DNA from 3 places in the Streptomyces drozdowiczii genome. Region 2 is predicted to be linked to each of the others. Evidence: riboswitches for the same ligand, from Rfam matches in the RefSeq annotation. Region 2 holds a riboswitch; each other region holds the start of a gene.

The links. A riboswitch is a leader RNA that binds a small molecule or an ion and turns the genes downstream of it on or off. The one in region 2 is predicted to bind cyclic di-AMP.
Region 1: another riboswitch for cyclic di-AMP. It lies ahead of NEH16_RS14955 (M23 family metallopeptidase); the one in region 2 lies ahead of NEH16_RS28235 (LysM peptidoglycan-binding domain-containing protein).
Region 3: another riboswitch for cyclic di-AMP. It lies ahead of NEH16_RS27740 (C40 family peptidase); the one in region 2 lies ahead of NEH16_RS28235 (LysM peptidoglycan-binding domain-containing protein).

The regions. Positions count from the first base shown of each region.
Region 1 is NZ_CP098740.1:3,305,758-3,310,324, reverse strand. Features, by position in the region: gene NEH16_RS14980 (hypothetical protein) at 1-148, opposite strand, end outside; gene NEH16_RS14975 (SHOCT domain-containing protein) at 235-645, opposite strand; gene NEH16_RS14970 (hypothetical protein) at 747-1,046, opposite strand; tRNA gene NEH16_RS14965 (tRNA-Met) at 1,311-1,384, shown strand; gene NEH16_RS14960 (PP2C family protein-serine/threonine phosphatase) at 1,552-2,715, shown strand; cyclic di-AMP (ydaO/yuaA leader) riboswitch at 2,924-3,077, shown strand; gene NEH16_RS14955 (M23 family metallopeptidase) at 3,089-4,258, shown strand; gene NEH16_RS14950 (aldo/keto reductase) at 4,426-4,567, shown strand, end outside.
Region 2 is NZ_CP098740.1:6,204,561-6,209,127, forward strand. Features, by position in the region: gene NEH16_RS28225 ((2,3-dihydroxybenzoyl)adenylate synthase) at 1-275, opposite strand, end outside; gene NEH16_RS28230 (2,3-dihydro-2,3-dihydroxybenzoate dehydrogenase) at 328-1,164, opposite strand; cyclic di-AMP (ydaO/yuaA leader) riboswitch at 1,589-1,773, shown strand; partial or broken gene NEH16_RS28235 (LysM peptidoglycan-binding domain-containing protein) at 1,777-2,642, shown strand; gene NEH16_RS28240 (antitoxin) at 2,822-3,010, shown strand; partial or broken gene NEH16_RS28245 (SpoIIE family protein phosphatase) at 3,929-4,567, shown strand, end outside.
Region 3 is NZ_CP098740.1:6,083,066-6,087,632, forward strand. Features, by position in the region: gene NEH16_RS27720 (8-amino-7-oxononanoate synthase) at 1-812, shown strand, start outside; gene NEH16_RS27725 (DUF397 domain-containing protein) at 827-1,024, opposite strand; partial or broken gene NEH16_RS27730 (helix-turn-helix domain-containing protein) at 1,050-1,908, opposite strand; gene NEH16_RS27735 (ATP-binding protein) at 2,114-2,545, shown strand; partial or broken gene NEH16_RS27740 (C40 family peptidase) at 2,556-2,896, opposite strand; cyclic di-AMP (ydaO/yuaA leader) riboswitch at 3,032-3,196, opposite strand; gene NEH16_RS27745 (hypothetical protein) at 3,535-3,843, opposite strand; gene NEH16_RS27750 (ATP-dependent Clp protease proteolytic subunit) at 3,851-4,483, opposite strand.

The DNA.
Region 1 (4,567 bases), 2.9 Mb from region 2:
TGTAGGTGTGTCCCAGCAGCACGACGCCGATCCACCCCGCGGCGATCCACACCGCCGAGCCCAGCAAGACGGCGGCCGTCGTGCGGGCCCGGGAGGCGGGCCGGGCCGGCCGGAAGGTGACCGGTGGAGGGCTCTGCCGTGATCCCATGACCCGCTCCCTGATCGACTGCGCCGGGTGGTGGAGATACGCCGGTGCCGACCCCCGGAAGGGCCGGCACCGGCGCGGAGGAGCCGTCAGACCAGGAGCTTCGACTTCGCCCGCTGGTACTCCTCCTCGGTGATCGCGCCCTTGTCCTTGAGGTCGGCGAGCTTCGACAGGTCCTCGACATGGCCGCCGCTCTTGTGGCTGCCGCCGCCCTCCGTACCCGCCGCGTCCCTGATGTACGCCTTGAAGGCGGCGTCACGTTCCTTCGCCTCCTGGACGTCACGCTTGCCCATGGACTTGCCGCGAGCGATCACGTAGACCAGCACGCCCACATAGGGCAGCACCAGAGCCAGGATCAGCCAGCCGGCCTTGCCCCAGCCGCTCAGGTCATCGCTGCGGAAGATGTCCATGATGACCCGGAAGAGGAGGAAGAGCCACATGATCCAGAGGAAGAACCAGAGCATCGTCCAGAACAGGTTGAGCAGGGGATAGTCGTCCATCGTCCACTCCCGGAGCCTCGAAATGGCTGAGTCTGAAATCAGTCATATCGCCATATGGGTCCGTGCGCCCGTTGGAGGGAGTGCGCTGTGGAGCGGGGCGGCTATTTCTTCGGCTCGGAAGCGTCGGCGGCGGTGGCCGAGGCCGCGGACGTCTTCCTGCTGTGGGCCATGATGCCGATGAAGCCGGCGAGGAATCCGCTGATCAGGCCCGATATCGCGTGGTTCACCGCGTTGACGGACGCGCTGCCCGGGAGGCCGATCGCCAGGTAGTTCACTGCCGCGCTCATCGCCGCGCCCATCACGCCGCCGATGAGGCCGCTCCTGGCGGCAGCGCGTACGGGTGACGGCGGGGCGGTCGAGGGGCCGGGGGTGCGATCGGAGGCGGCGAGCGGTGCGGCCATGGTCGAGAGCCCTCCAGGGAGGCTGCGATCAGAGACCGGGAGCGGCGCTCCGGCATGCGCGGTCGGGGGCCTGCTCACACGGGCAGCCCACCGAGCCGGGGGGTGCAGCAGATACCTTGCGCCAGAACACATGTTCCCCGCAACACCTTCTCGTTTTCCGCACGTTGGCGTGCGGATCGAGGTCGGCCGTCGCCCGGGCCGTCGCTGCGCCCGGGGCGGGTGGTCATGAGAGCCCCGAATATGACGTAGAGTTGGGTTCACCGACGCGGGGTGGAGCAGCTCGGTAGCTCGCTGGGCTCATAACCCAGAGGTCGCAGGTTCAAATCCTGTCCCCGCTACTGAAGGATCAGGCCCGGTACGCAGACAGCGTGCCGGGCCTGATGCGTTGCCGACGTACACGCGTTCGCCCCATCGGCGGTCGAGGAGTCGCCCGCCGGCCGGGCGGGCGCGAGGCTGGGGGAGATGCGCGGTACCGGCCGCGGCTGCACCGGGCAGGAGACCGCAGGTGGGGAAGTGGACGCGACGGTGGCGAGGGCCCGACGGCGCACGGGGCCGCCGGTTCGTCCGGGTGCTGCCGGTGGCGATGATCGTCGTGGGGGTGGTGTTCGACCTCTTCACGCCGCCCTCCTTCACGGCCGTCCCGATATTCGCTGCCGCCCCGCTGATCGCGGCGCCCTTCTTCGGCCTGGGCACCACGATTCGGATCGGGATCGCCGCGGTGCTCGCCCTCGCGGGCATCCGGCTCTACACCGGCGACCTGGTCGAGGTGGTCTCGTTCATCGAGATGCTCACCGTGCTCACGGTCGCCGTCCAGGCGTGTGTGATCAACCGCGTCGTGCGGCGCGGGAACGAGCAGCTGGCCTCCGCCCGGATCATCGCCGAGACGGCCATGCGGGCCGTGCTGCCCACCCCGCCCGAGCGGATCGGCGGGCTCCAGGTGGCCGCGCGGTACGAGGCGGCGCAGGCCGACGAGTTCGTCGGGGGAGACCTCTTCGCGGCCGCCGACACTCCGTACGGCGTACGGCTGGTGCTGGGCGATGTGCGCGGCAAGGGGCTGGAGGCGGTCGGCGCGGTGGCGGTGGTGATCGGGGCGTTCCGGGAGGCGGCCGAGCAGGAGAAGTCGCTGGAGGGCGTGGCGCAGCGGCTGGAGCGCGCACTGGCGCGTGAGTCGGTGCGGCGGAGCAATCTGGACGCGTTCGAGGGGTTCGTGACCGCCGTGCTCGCGGAGATCCCGCCGGGCGCGGAGCGCGTACGGATGGTGAACCGCGGCCACCCGGACCCGCTGCTGCTGCACGGGGACGGGGCGGTGGAGGCGTTGACGCCCTCGGAGCCCGCGCTTCCGCTGGGCATGGACCTGGGGGTGCGGCCGGACCGCTCGGACGAGTGGGAGCTGCCGGCCGGCGGGACGCTGCTGTTCTACACGGACGGCCTGTCGGAGGCCCGTGACGCCGACGGCGTCTTCTACGACCCCGCGGAGCGGCTGAGCGGGCGGCTCTTCCCGGGCCCGGAGGAGCTGCTGTCCGCGCTGACCGACGACGTCCGGCTGCATACGGGGGGCGAGTCGACGGACGACATGGCGCTGCTCGCGGTGGCCCGGCCGGCGAGGGGGCAGCCCGACCGGCGCAGGACGGTGAAGATCGTCAAGCGGGGTGCCACGCTCAGTGATTGAGGGGCGCCGCTCCGCATAACAGTTGACGCAACGTCAGAAAACGCGTAGTGGCTGAGCGCCGATCAAGTCGCCCGATTCCACCCGTTTGTGTCGCGTAAGTCCAGGCCGGGCGCGTGAACGATCGGGGGAACGGCTTGGAATCGGAGGCGTCTGTCTATTAACGTTCGATAACGCAGCGCGGTTGTCCCAGCCGTCGTCAGGACGGCGCCGCGCGCGTGCGCCGAATTCCGCAAGGGAACCGGGGAACCACCTACATGGGGTGAATCGGGCGTCTTCGTCTTCACAAGAGGCGGAGGAACCCGTAGGAGACCTTCCTGCTCCGAACCCGTCAGCTAACCCGGTAGGCGAGAAGGAAGGAAAGGAGTGCGCCCGCGTGGCGTCCAACAAGCCTGCCCCCGAATCACCTTCCCGGTTCGTGCCCGAGTACGGCGCCGACTTCGCGTCCGGCCCCGGCACCGCCCACCTCCCGGAACAGGGCGGCGACTACGCGACCGATCGGGGCAACGCCTTCGCCACCGGCGCCGGTTTCGGCAGCGGCTTCCGCGCCGACGACGCCGACTCCGAGCGGACCTGGGAGGAATGGAACCCCACCGAGGAGTCTGTCCGCCCCGTCCGCGGCAAGCACCGTGTCGCCAAGCAGCGCAATGGTCTGGCCCGTAGCTCCACCGTCCTCGGCGTCGGTGTCATCGCGGCCGTCGGCGCGGGCGGCATGGCCACCGCGCAGAGCAAACCGCCGGTCTCCATCTCTCTTCCCGATTCCCTCGCGGACAATCTCCCCGACGCCAAGTCCCTCCCCGGCGTGGGTGCGTTGTTCTCCGGCGAGAGCCGGGCCGAAGCCCCCGCCACCGCGACCGCCGCAGCCCCGCTGACCACCGCCGGCATCACCACCGCCGAGGCCGAGCAGGGCACCACGGACGCCGGTGAGGCGCTGCGCGCCCGCATCCTCCAGCAGGCCGAGCAGCAGCAGGGCGCCGCCGACGCCGAGGCGAAGGCGGCCGAGGAGAAGGCCGCTGCCGAGAAGGCGGCCGCCGAGGCGAAGAAGCAGCAGGACGAGGCCGAGGCCAAGGCCGCCGCCGAGAAGAAGAAGGCGGAGGAGGCGGCGAAGAAGAAGGCCGAGGCCCTGCGCCTGGCCAAGCTCGCCGCCGGCTACGCGATCCCCACCTCCTCGTACACGATCACCTCGACGTTCGGCGAGGCCGGCTCGATGTGGTCCTCCGGCTACCACACGGGCCTCGACTTCGCGGCCCCGACCGGCACCCCGATCAAGGCCATCCACACCGGCACCATCAAGTCGGCCGGCTGGTCCGGCGCCTACGGCTACCGCACGGTGCTGGAGCTGGAGGACGGCACCGAGCTGTGGTTCTGCCACCAGTCCTCGATCGGCGTCACGGTCGGCCAGAAGGTCACCACCGGCGACACCATCGGCCGCGTCGGTGCGACCGGCAACGTGACCGGTCCGCACCTCCACCTGGAGGTCCACACCCCGGACGGCACCGGTATCGACCCGATGGACTGGCTGCGCGCCCGCGGCCTGACCGTCTGAGGTCTCCTCCTCCGACGCCGCGGCCCTTCCCCGTACGCGGCCTTACGAACCCCGGCAGCCCTGACGCACACCCCCCGACGTCAGGGCTGCCGGTTCGCGTGCGGCGGCAGCCTGCCGGATGTAGGTGGCACGGAATAGCGGGTGGCCCGGAAGCTGTTGTTCCACCTATGACTTCACTGCGCAATCTCGGCCCGTCGGGCCTCCAGGTCTTCCCGCTCTGCCTCGGTGGAAACGTCTTCGGCTGGACCGCTGACGAGGACCAGTCCTTCGCCGTTCTCGACGCGTACGCGGCGGCCGGCGGCAACTTCG
Region 2 (4,567 bases):
ATGTTGGGCAGTTGGACGACGACCCGGTCGCCCTTGGCTATCCCGCGCGCCCGGAAGCCGGCCGCCAGCCGGGCCGCGCGCTCGTCCAGCTCCCGGTACGTCCAGGCGCGGCGCTCGGGCGCGGGGTCGATCAGCGCGACGCGGTCGCCGTGGGCCTCGGCCCGTTCGCGCAGCATGCCGGTGAAGGTCTCGCCGCGCCAGTGCCCGGCCGCGCGGTAACGGGCGGCGAACTCCGCGGGCCAGGTCGGGGCGTCTTCGTACGGTGCAGCAGTCATCGTTCCAGGTCTCCAGGGGGAGGGCCGTTTTCGGGGGCGCCGGGCGGACGGATCAGGCGCGCAGGGTGGCGCCGCCGTCGACGTACAGGTCGTGCAGGGTGATGTGGCGGGCCCGGTCGGAGACGAGGAAGGCGACCGCCTCGGCGATGTCGGCCGGCTCGGCGATCCTGCCCAGCGGTATGCCCGTGCGGTAGCTCGCCAGGTCCCCGGCTATGACGCGCCGCGCGGCGGGCCCGTCGTCGTGCGCCTCACCGGCCGGCCACATCCCGCGCTGCATGTCGGTGAGCGTGGAGCCGGGCGAGACGGTGTTGCAGCGGACGCCCCGGGGGGCCAGCTCCAGGCCGAGGCACTTGGTGAACATGACGGAGGCGGCCTTCGAGGCGGCGTACGCCGCCATGGTCGTACGGGGGATGCCGGCGGCGTTGGACGCGACGGTGACGATGCTGCCCGCGCCCCGGTCCGCCATCCGGCCCGCCACGGACCGCGAGACGTGGAAGACCCCGTCGGTGTTGACGGCGAAGGTCGCCCGCCAGTCCTCGTCGGTCAGCTCGGTGACGGGTGAACAGCGCAGGATCCCGGCCACGTTGACCGCGATGTCGAGGGCGCCGAGCGTGTCCTCCGCATCCGCGACCAGGGCCTCGACGGCCGCCGCGTCCGTGACGTCCAGCGTCCGGGCCACGACGCTCCCCTCGTACTCCCGGGCGAGGGCGTCGACGCCCTCCGGGGCCGCGTCGGTCGCCAGGACCCGGCAGCCGCGCGCGACGAGCGCCCGCACGACCGCCTCTCCTATACCGCGTCCGGCTCCTGTCACGAGGGCCAGCCGCCCGGCGAGTTCCTGGTCGGCGGGGGCGACGGAATGACGGGAAGAAGGGGCGGAACGCGGCGCCATGGTCTTGGGGTCTCCCTGTGACGGTGAACGAGGGGCGGCAACACTTAGGTAAGCCTAACCATAGAGTGATCACGCCGACGAGGGGGTCCGAATCCGCGATCCCGGCCGTTTCCCGGGTTGCCTCATGTCCCTTTTGAGCCTATTTAGGCAAAAGGTCAATTGCGGGCGTTCGGGGTGGTTTTGATGATGTCAGATGATCTCAAAACGGACGAATGCTGCCATTGTGTCCTCAGTGGGCAGCGTCACGTCAGCCGTTTCTGACGCGCAATCCGATCTCCCGGTTCCCAGTCGTGCCAAGAAATTTGACTTCCCCCGGCGCGGGCGATCATGAGCATTTCCTTTGATTGATCTTGCAAAACAATTGTGATCAGCAATTCCGGGCTTGTTCCGGCCGTCGTTTCTCGCTTACGGTCCCGTCATCAATCCGGATGGAACGCCGAATCCTGCCGCCGTCCGGGAACCCGACCACTCACGTACGGCAGGAGCGGGGGACCCAGGTTTGCCGCCGGTCCGGAATCCGGAGCGGCTAGGGGTGAAGTCGCCATGCGCGACCGGACATCTCCAGTCCGAACCCGACAGCTCACCTCGCAGGCGACGGAGAGGAAATACGCCATGCCCATCACGGGTAAGCACCGTCGTGCCAAGTCCGCGTCCCTGACCCGCGGTTTCATCGCCGTCAGCGCGGGCGGAGCCGTTCTCGCGCTCCCCCTGATCTCGGCCGGATCGGCTTCCGCCGCCCCCGCCAAGACCGTCGTCGCCGAAAAGGCCGCGGCCCCGACTTCCGTCGCCGGCAAGGAAATTGCCGTGCGCAAGGCCACGCCCACCACCTATTCCGTGGTGTCCGGCGATTCGCTTTACAAGATCGCCCAGGGGCATTCCCTCAGCGGCGGCTGGGAGCGGCTGTACAAGGACAACCGCGGTGCGGTCGGCAGCAACCCCGACCTCATTCACCCGGGCCTGAAGCTCACCATCGGCGCCAAGTCCGAGGCCGCCGCCCCGAAGGCCGCGAAGAAGAGCGCGTTCAAGGCGGAGACCGCCGAGAAGAACGGCGACACCGCCCCCGGACCGAGAGCGCCGACCGCGCCGACCGCTCCGAGCGCACGGTTGTCCCGGTCGCCGCCGAGAAGCCCGCCGAGACCCAGGCGTCCGTCACGTACACCGACGACCTCGACGGCTGGATCAAGGAATCCCTGGCGATCATGGGGCAGCAGGGCATCCCCGGCAGCTACGACGGCATCTACCGCAACATCATGCGCGAGTCCTCGGGCAACCCGATGGCGATCAACAACTGGGACATCAACGCCGTCAACGGCACCCCCTCCAAGGGTCTGCTCCAGGTGATCCAGCCCACCTTCGACGCCTACCACGTGCCCGGTACGTCGACGGACATCTACGACCCGGTCGCCAACATCACGGCCGCGTGCAACTACGCCGCCGCCACGTACGGCTCGATGGACAACGTCTTCGGCGCGTACTGATCCACACCGGCCCCGCGCTCGGGGCAGGGCCGTGAGCAGGGGTGGAAAGAAGCGGAAGCGCTTCTTTCCACCCCTTTCGCGTGCCCTGCCGCCCGCGGCGGCGCCGGCGCCCGTCCCGGAATGCGAGGGCACGGCAGGACGTGGATGCTGGAACGGTCAGCGTCTCTAGGAGGTCAGTCATGGGCATGCTCGACAAGATCAAGGACATGATCAAGGGGCATCCGGACCAGGCCCGCCAGGGAGTCGAGAAGGGCGGCGACTACGTCGACAAGAAGACCGGCGGCAAGTACGGCGGCCAGGTCGACTCGGCTCAGCAGAAGATGAACGACCAGCTCGGCGACCGCCGCCCGCCCGACCAGGGCCGGTAGGCGCTCGCACGGACCGTACGGGAGCGGTGGACGCCACAGCCGGTGGTGTCCACCGCTCCCGCGCGTCCGGGGCGGCCTCCGACGTGCCGCGCGGCCCGCCCGGGAGCATCCTTGCTGTGTGACCTGGCACGGCGCGGCCGGGCAGCTGCCGTTCGGCCCGAGCGACGGCCCGCCCGCAGGACCGGAGGACGGCCGGGCACCGGACGACCTGTCCCTGGTGCTCGCCCAGTCCGTCGTACACGCCATCGAGGCGGTCGGCGGCCGGGCCGGCGGGATCTACCTCCCCTCGCGCACCCCCGGCCTGCTCCGGCTCGCCGTCCTCGCCGGATTCCCCGGCCCCCTGCTCCGCCCTGGTGGCGGATGCACGTCAACCGGCCGTTCCCGGTCGCCGAGGCGTTCCGCACCGGCAGCCCGGTGTATCTCACCGACGCGGAGGACGCCATGCGGCGCTTCCCGCAGCTGATGGCCGGACTGCCGTTCCCCTTCGGCTCCCTGTACATGCCGGTACTGCGCCGCCGCGCACCGGTGGGCGTCCTCGTCGTCCTGCGCGGTGCGACGGCCGACGAGCCGGTGCCCGCCGTCGAGCGGGACCGCCTCCAGCGGATCGCCGACCGCCTTAGCACCGAACTGGCCGGCCTCGCGGACGCCGGCATCCGGCCCGAGTGGGAGGGCGAGCCGCTCCCCGTACAGCTGCCCGCCAGGACCTCGCCGCCCGTGCGCATCGGCCGCTTCGACTGGAACCTCGCCACCGGCGCCGTGGAGGCGGACGCGGATCTCGACGCGATCCTCGGCACCGGCACCGGCGGCTTCCCCGGCACCATCGGGGCCCTGGCGGCCAGACTGGCGCCGGAGGACGTCTACGGCCTCTGGGCGCTGGCCCGGCAGGCGGCGGACTCGCACGGCCCCGTCGTACGCCGGATGCGGCTACGCGGCCCGGACGGCCGCTCCCACCTGCTGGAGGTCTCCGGGCGCCGGGACGACGGCGCCGGCCGCGGCGGGCACCTGACCGGCTTCCTGGTGGACCTGGGCATCGGCCCGGTCGTCGCCGAGGCCGCCGACCGGCTGCCGCGCGGCATCTTCTCGCTCGACCGCTTCGGCCGGATCACCTACGTCAACCCGCTCGCCGAGGACATGCTCGGCCGGCACCGCGCCGCCCTGGTCGGCCGGGTGTTCTGGGAGGCACTGCCCTGGTTCGCCAACCCGGCGTACGAGGACCACTACCGGGCCGCGATGATCTCCGACGCCCCGGTCCACTTCCTCGCCCGCCGCGACCCGCCCCCCTGGCTGTCCGTCTCCCTGTACCCGGGGCACGACGGCCTGACCGCCGTCCTCACGCCCAGCGACACACCCGCCTACGCCCCGGACTCCGTCGTCTCGCCCGGACTGGGGCTCGGCTCACCCGCCGACCGGTCCGCCGCCCTCTACCGGCCGGTCGCCCTCGCCATCGCGCTCACCGAGGCCGTCACCGCCCGGCAGGTCTCCCGGGTGGTCACCGACGAGCTGCTCCCCGCGTTCGGCGGCCGGCAGCTCGCGATCTACCTGCTCAAGGAGGGCCAC
Region 3 (4,567 bases), 120 kb from region 2:
CGCTCACCGGACGCGGCGCCCTCATCGCGTCCGACGCGGGCAACCACGCCTCCATCGTGGACGGCTGCCGGCTCTCCCGGGCCGAGACCGCCGTCGTCCCGCACGCCGACCCGGAGGCCGTCCGCAAGACGCTGCGCGGGCACGGGGGCCGGAAGCTGGCCGTCACCGACTCGGTGTTCTCCGTGGACGGCGACGCCGCGCCGCTCGCCGCGCTGGCCGCCGTCTGCCGGGCGGAGGGCGCCGCGCTCCTGGTGGACGACGCGCACGGACTCGGGGTGCTCGGCGAGGGCGGACGCGGCGCGCTCGACGCGGCGGGGCTCGCGGGCGACGCGGACGTCGTCGCCACGCTCACCCTGTCCAAGTCCCTGGGCAGCCAGGGCGGCGCGGTCCTCGGCCCTGCCCGGGTCATCGACCACCTGGTCAACACCGCGCGGACGTTCATCTTCGACACCGGGCTCGCCCCGGCCGCCGTCGGCGCGGCCCTGGGCGGACTCCGGCTGCTGCGCCGCGAACCGGAGCGCGCGCTCAGGGCGCGTACGGTCGCCACCGCGCTGTACGAGGGGCTGACGGCGGCCGGGCTGACCGCGGTGCGGCCCGACGCGGCGGTCGTCTCGGTCCGGGCGCCCTCGGCCGACGCCGCCGTGCGCTGGGCCGCCGACTGCCGGACGGCCGGGACGGCGGTGGGCTGCTTCCGGCCGCCGTCCGTGCCCGACGGCATCTCGCGGCTCCGGCTGACCGCCCGCGCGGATCTGACGGACGAACAGATCGCGCGGGCGGTGGAGACGGTGCGGAGGACCGCACCGCAGAGCTGAGGCGGTGGTCCGGCTCAGCGTTTCAAGCCGGAGACGAAGGACGTCCAGGCCGCCGTGGAGAACTCCAGGGGCGTCCGGGCCACGTCCTTCGAGTCGCGCACGGCCAGCAGCCGGCCGCTCCCGGACGGCGCGGTCTCCACGCAGTTGTTCATCCCCGTGCTGTAGCTGCTGCTTCGCCAGCGCGAGGCGTGCCGGGCGAGGTGTTCGGACATGACGCTTCCTCCGGGCGGTGGGGGGTCACCGGTCGCCGCGGTCGATCGCGGCGATCCGGTCCAGCGTGTGCTCCGGCGACAGCGCGTGCGTCTGAAGGGTCTCGAAGGCCGAGCTGTACGCCGCAAGGTCTTCTTTCCGTTCCAGATAGAGGCTACTCGTCAAGTGGTCAAGAACGACCACGTCAAGGTCGGAAGCGGTCGGAAAGGAGAAGATAACGAAAGGGCTGGTGAGGCTGACATAGCCGCCGACCGAGAACGGAAGCAACTGGAGTTGCACATGGGGAAGTTGTGCCACCCGGGCGAGATGGCGCAGCTGCTCCCGCATCACTCTTCGGCCACCCACCTCCCGGTGCAGCACCGCCTCGTCCAGGACCGCGCTCAGCCGCAGCGGCGGATCGCTGCGCAGCACCCCCTGCCGGGTCAGCCGCACCTCCACCAGCGAGTCCAGCTGGCCGGACGGCAGTCCGTCCAGCGATGCCCGGGTCACCGCGCGGGCGTAGTCGGCCGTCTGCAACAGGCCCGGGACCACCGTGGTCTCCAGCGTGCGGGCGGTGCGCGCCTGCGACTCCAGGCTGATGAAGTCGCGGTACTGGGCGGGATGAGCCCCCGGTAGGCGTGCCACCAGCCGGCGCCGCCCCGCCCGCCGAACCGGCGAGCGCGCCCAGGACCTCGCGGAGCTTCGGATCGTCCATGCCGTACGCGTCGAGAAGCCGGTTCACGTCATCCGGCCGCACCCCGCTGACACCTGTCTCGATCCTGCTCACCTTCGACTGGTGCCAGCCGAGCAGCGCCGCCGCCTCCCGGCTCGTGAGACCTGACGTGTGACGCAGGCTCCGCAGCTCCTCTCCCAGCTTGCGGCGCCGCACCGCAGGGCCGTGCTGCATCCGATGGCTCCCTCCCGCTGCCCGACGAGCAGACAGTGTGGCGCCCGAGCGGGCCCGTGTGGGGAGAGTTCACCGGTTTGAGGGACAGATATATGCATATCTTGGTGGATCGCCGCCACGGAGGGGAGCATCGGTGGCAATCTGGCGCGAAGCACAACCGGACCGCTCGCCGGTCCGGTATCGGGTGGGAAAGGGACGGCTCGCCATGGCAGACCATCAGGAAGCACGCGTCACCCTGCCGAGCGAGCCGGTCTCGGTCTCCGCGGCCCGCGGGTTCGTCGCCCGGGTACTGACGGAGTGGGGCCTGCCCGAGGACGCGGAGCTGGCCGACACCGTCCGCCTGATCCTCTCGGAGCTGGCCACCAACGCCGTCCTGCACACCTTCGGGCAGTCGCCCACCTTCACCGTCGACCTGCGCCTGGAACGGGACGAGGAACTGCGCCTCGGGGTGACGGACAGCCACCCCCGCCGGCCGCAGCGGCTGCCCGCCGCCGTCCAGCAGGACAACGGCCGCGGCATGGTCATCATCCGCTCGCTGGCCAAGGAGTACGGCGGCCGGCTGGCCGTCACCCCCACCGCCGACGGCGGCAAGACCGTCTGGGTGGCGCTCCCGTGGCAGGTCCCCGTCCAGCCCTGAGGCGGCCGGGTCAGGCGACCCGGCCGTAGTAGACGCTCCGCGTCCAGATCTTCTCCAGGCGGACCACGGCGCCCGTCTTCGGCGAGTGCCAGATCTTCCCGCTGCCGGCGTAGATGCCGACGTGGTAGACGCTGCGCCCGGAATGGAAGAAGACCAGGTCACCTCGTTGGCGCTTGGACGCCGAGATGTGCCTGGTCCTGTTGTACTGCTGCTGGGCCGTCCGGGGAGTTTCTTGCCGGCCTTCTTGAACGAATAGAGCGTCAGCCCCGAACAGTCGAAGCTGCCGGGCCCGGTGGCGCCCCAGCGGTAGGGCGCCCCCTTCTTCGACGCGGCGATCTTCAGGGCCTTCATCGCGTGGCCGGCCGCCTGCGCCTCGGGCGCGGCTCCTGGGACGCACAGCGTGCCGCCGACGGCGGCGAGAGTCATGACCGAGGCCGTGGTGGCCCGGGCGAGCAGAGACGGGACATGAACCTGCGCACTCATGCGCAACCCTTCGTCAGCCGCCTGTGAAGGATGACCTGTCGGGTTCGGGCTGGCGAAGTCGCCCGGCCGCGTGACGCGGCTTCACCCCGAGGGACAACCGGAGATCCGGCGGTCCCGTAGTGCTCGGGTCCTCCACTCCTGCCGATCCACTCCTGTCGACCAGTCATCCGGGCGGCGGCAGGACTCGGCGTCCGCCCGGACCGCCCCGCCGCGGTGGCGGGGGCTTGTCGTCCCACGGATCTTGACTCACCTCGGGCCGGATTTCCGAGCCGGAACAGCCATCGGTGAAGACCGTCACGGATGGCCCGTTCAGGTGGACGGAAACCCGTACGGCGGTCCGCCGGCCGCCCGCGGCCACGGCCGTACCAGCGGCGTCGCGAAGGAATCCGCCCCCCGCGCATCAGGAAAAGGCAAATCGGCCCGTCGCTCGTGAGAGGGAACTCCTACGCCGAACGAGCGAGGAAATCCGGCGCACCCCTCGGGCGTGTCGGTGACCTGCGGGGGTGTCAGTCCGGCGGGGCGGGCGGCAGGGCGACCCGGCCCGCCCGCCGCTCGCCGTCCAGCGCCCGCAGCGCGCGGGTCAACGTGGCGCTGTGGATACGTGATTCGCCGCGCCGGTGCATCAGCGCGAGCGCGTCCCGTAAGGCCGCCGCGTGCGAGGCGAGCGCCTGGGCGGCGCGCAGGGCCGCGTAGGTGTCGTCCCCGTGCGCCGGGTTGATCCGGCCCACCTGGTCGACCACATGCAGATAGCGGTCGATGAACTCGGACTCGGCCCGGGTCAGGGCGGGCAGCGGCGAGAACTCCGGTGGCTGCATCCCCGGTTCACCACCCGGAGCGCGGCGGCACCGGGAGCCGGTTCCGCACGATGTGGTCCACCAGCCCGTACGCCAGAGCTGCCTCCGCGTCGAGGACGAGATCGCGCTCGGTGTCCTCGGTGACCTGCTCGGCGGAGCGCCCCGTGTGCCGGGCCAGCATGGCGGTCATCGTGTCGCGCATCCGGGCCAGTTCCCGTGCCTCGATCTCCAGGTCGGACGGCTGCCCCTGGACCGGCTCGTCCAGCGCGGGCTGGCTGACGACCACCTTGGCGCCGGGCAGCATGTGCCGCCGGCCCGGGGCGCCCGCGGCGAGCAGCACCGCAGCCCCGGCCCCCGCCCGGCCCAGGCAGTAGGTCTCCACCTCGCAGCCGAGGAAGTTCATCGTGTCGTACAGGGTCGTCATCGCGCCGAACGAGCCGCCCGGCGAGTTGATGTACAGCGAGACGGGCCGGTCCGGCGCGTCGTGCTCCAGGTACATCAGCTGGGCCACCAGATCGTTGGCGGCCGTCTCGTCCAGGGCGGTGCCGAGGAAGACGACGCGCTCGGCGAGCAGCTTGGAGTACGGGTCGAGGGTCCGGGACCCCTGGGAGGTGCGCTCGGTGAACTCGGGCAGGACGTGACGGGCGACGGGACGGTACACGGCGGTGCCTCTCCTCCGGTCGCGCGGGCACAGCGGGGCGCCCGCGCACGCTTCCGTAAAAAATGTACAGGACGTACAGAAGGT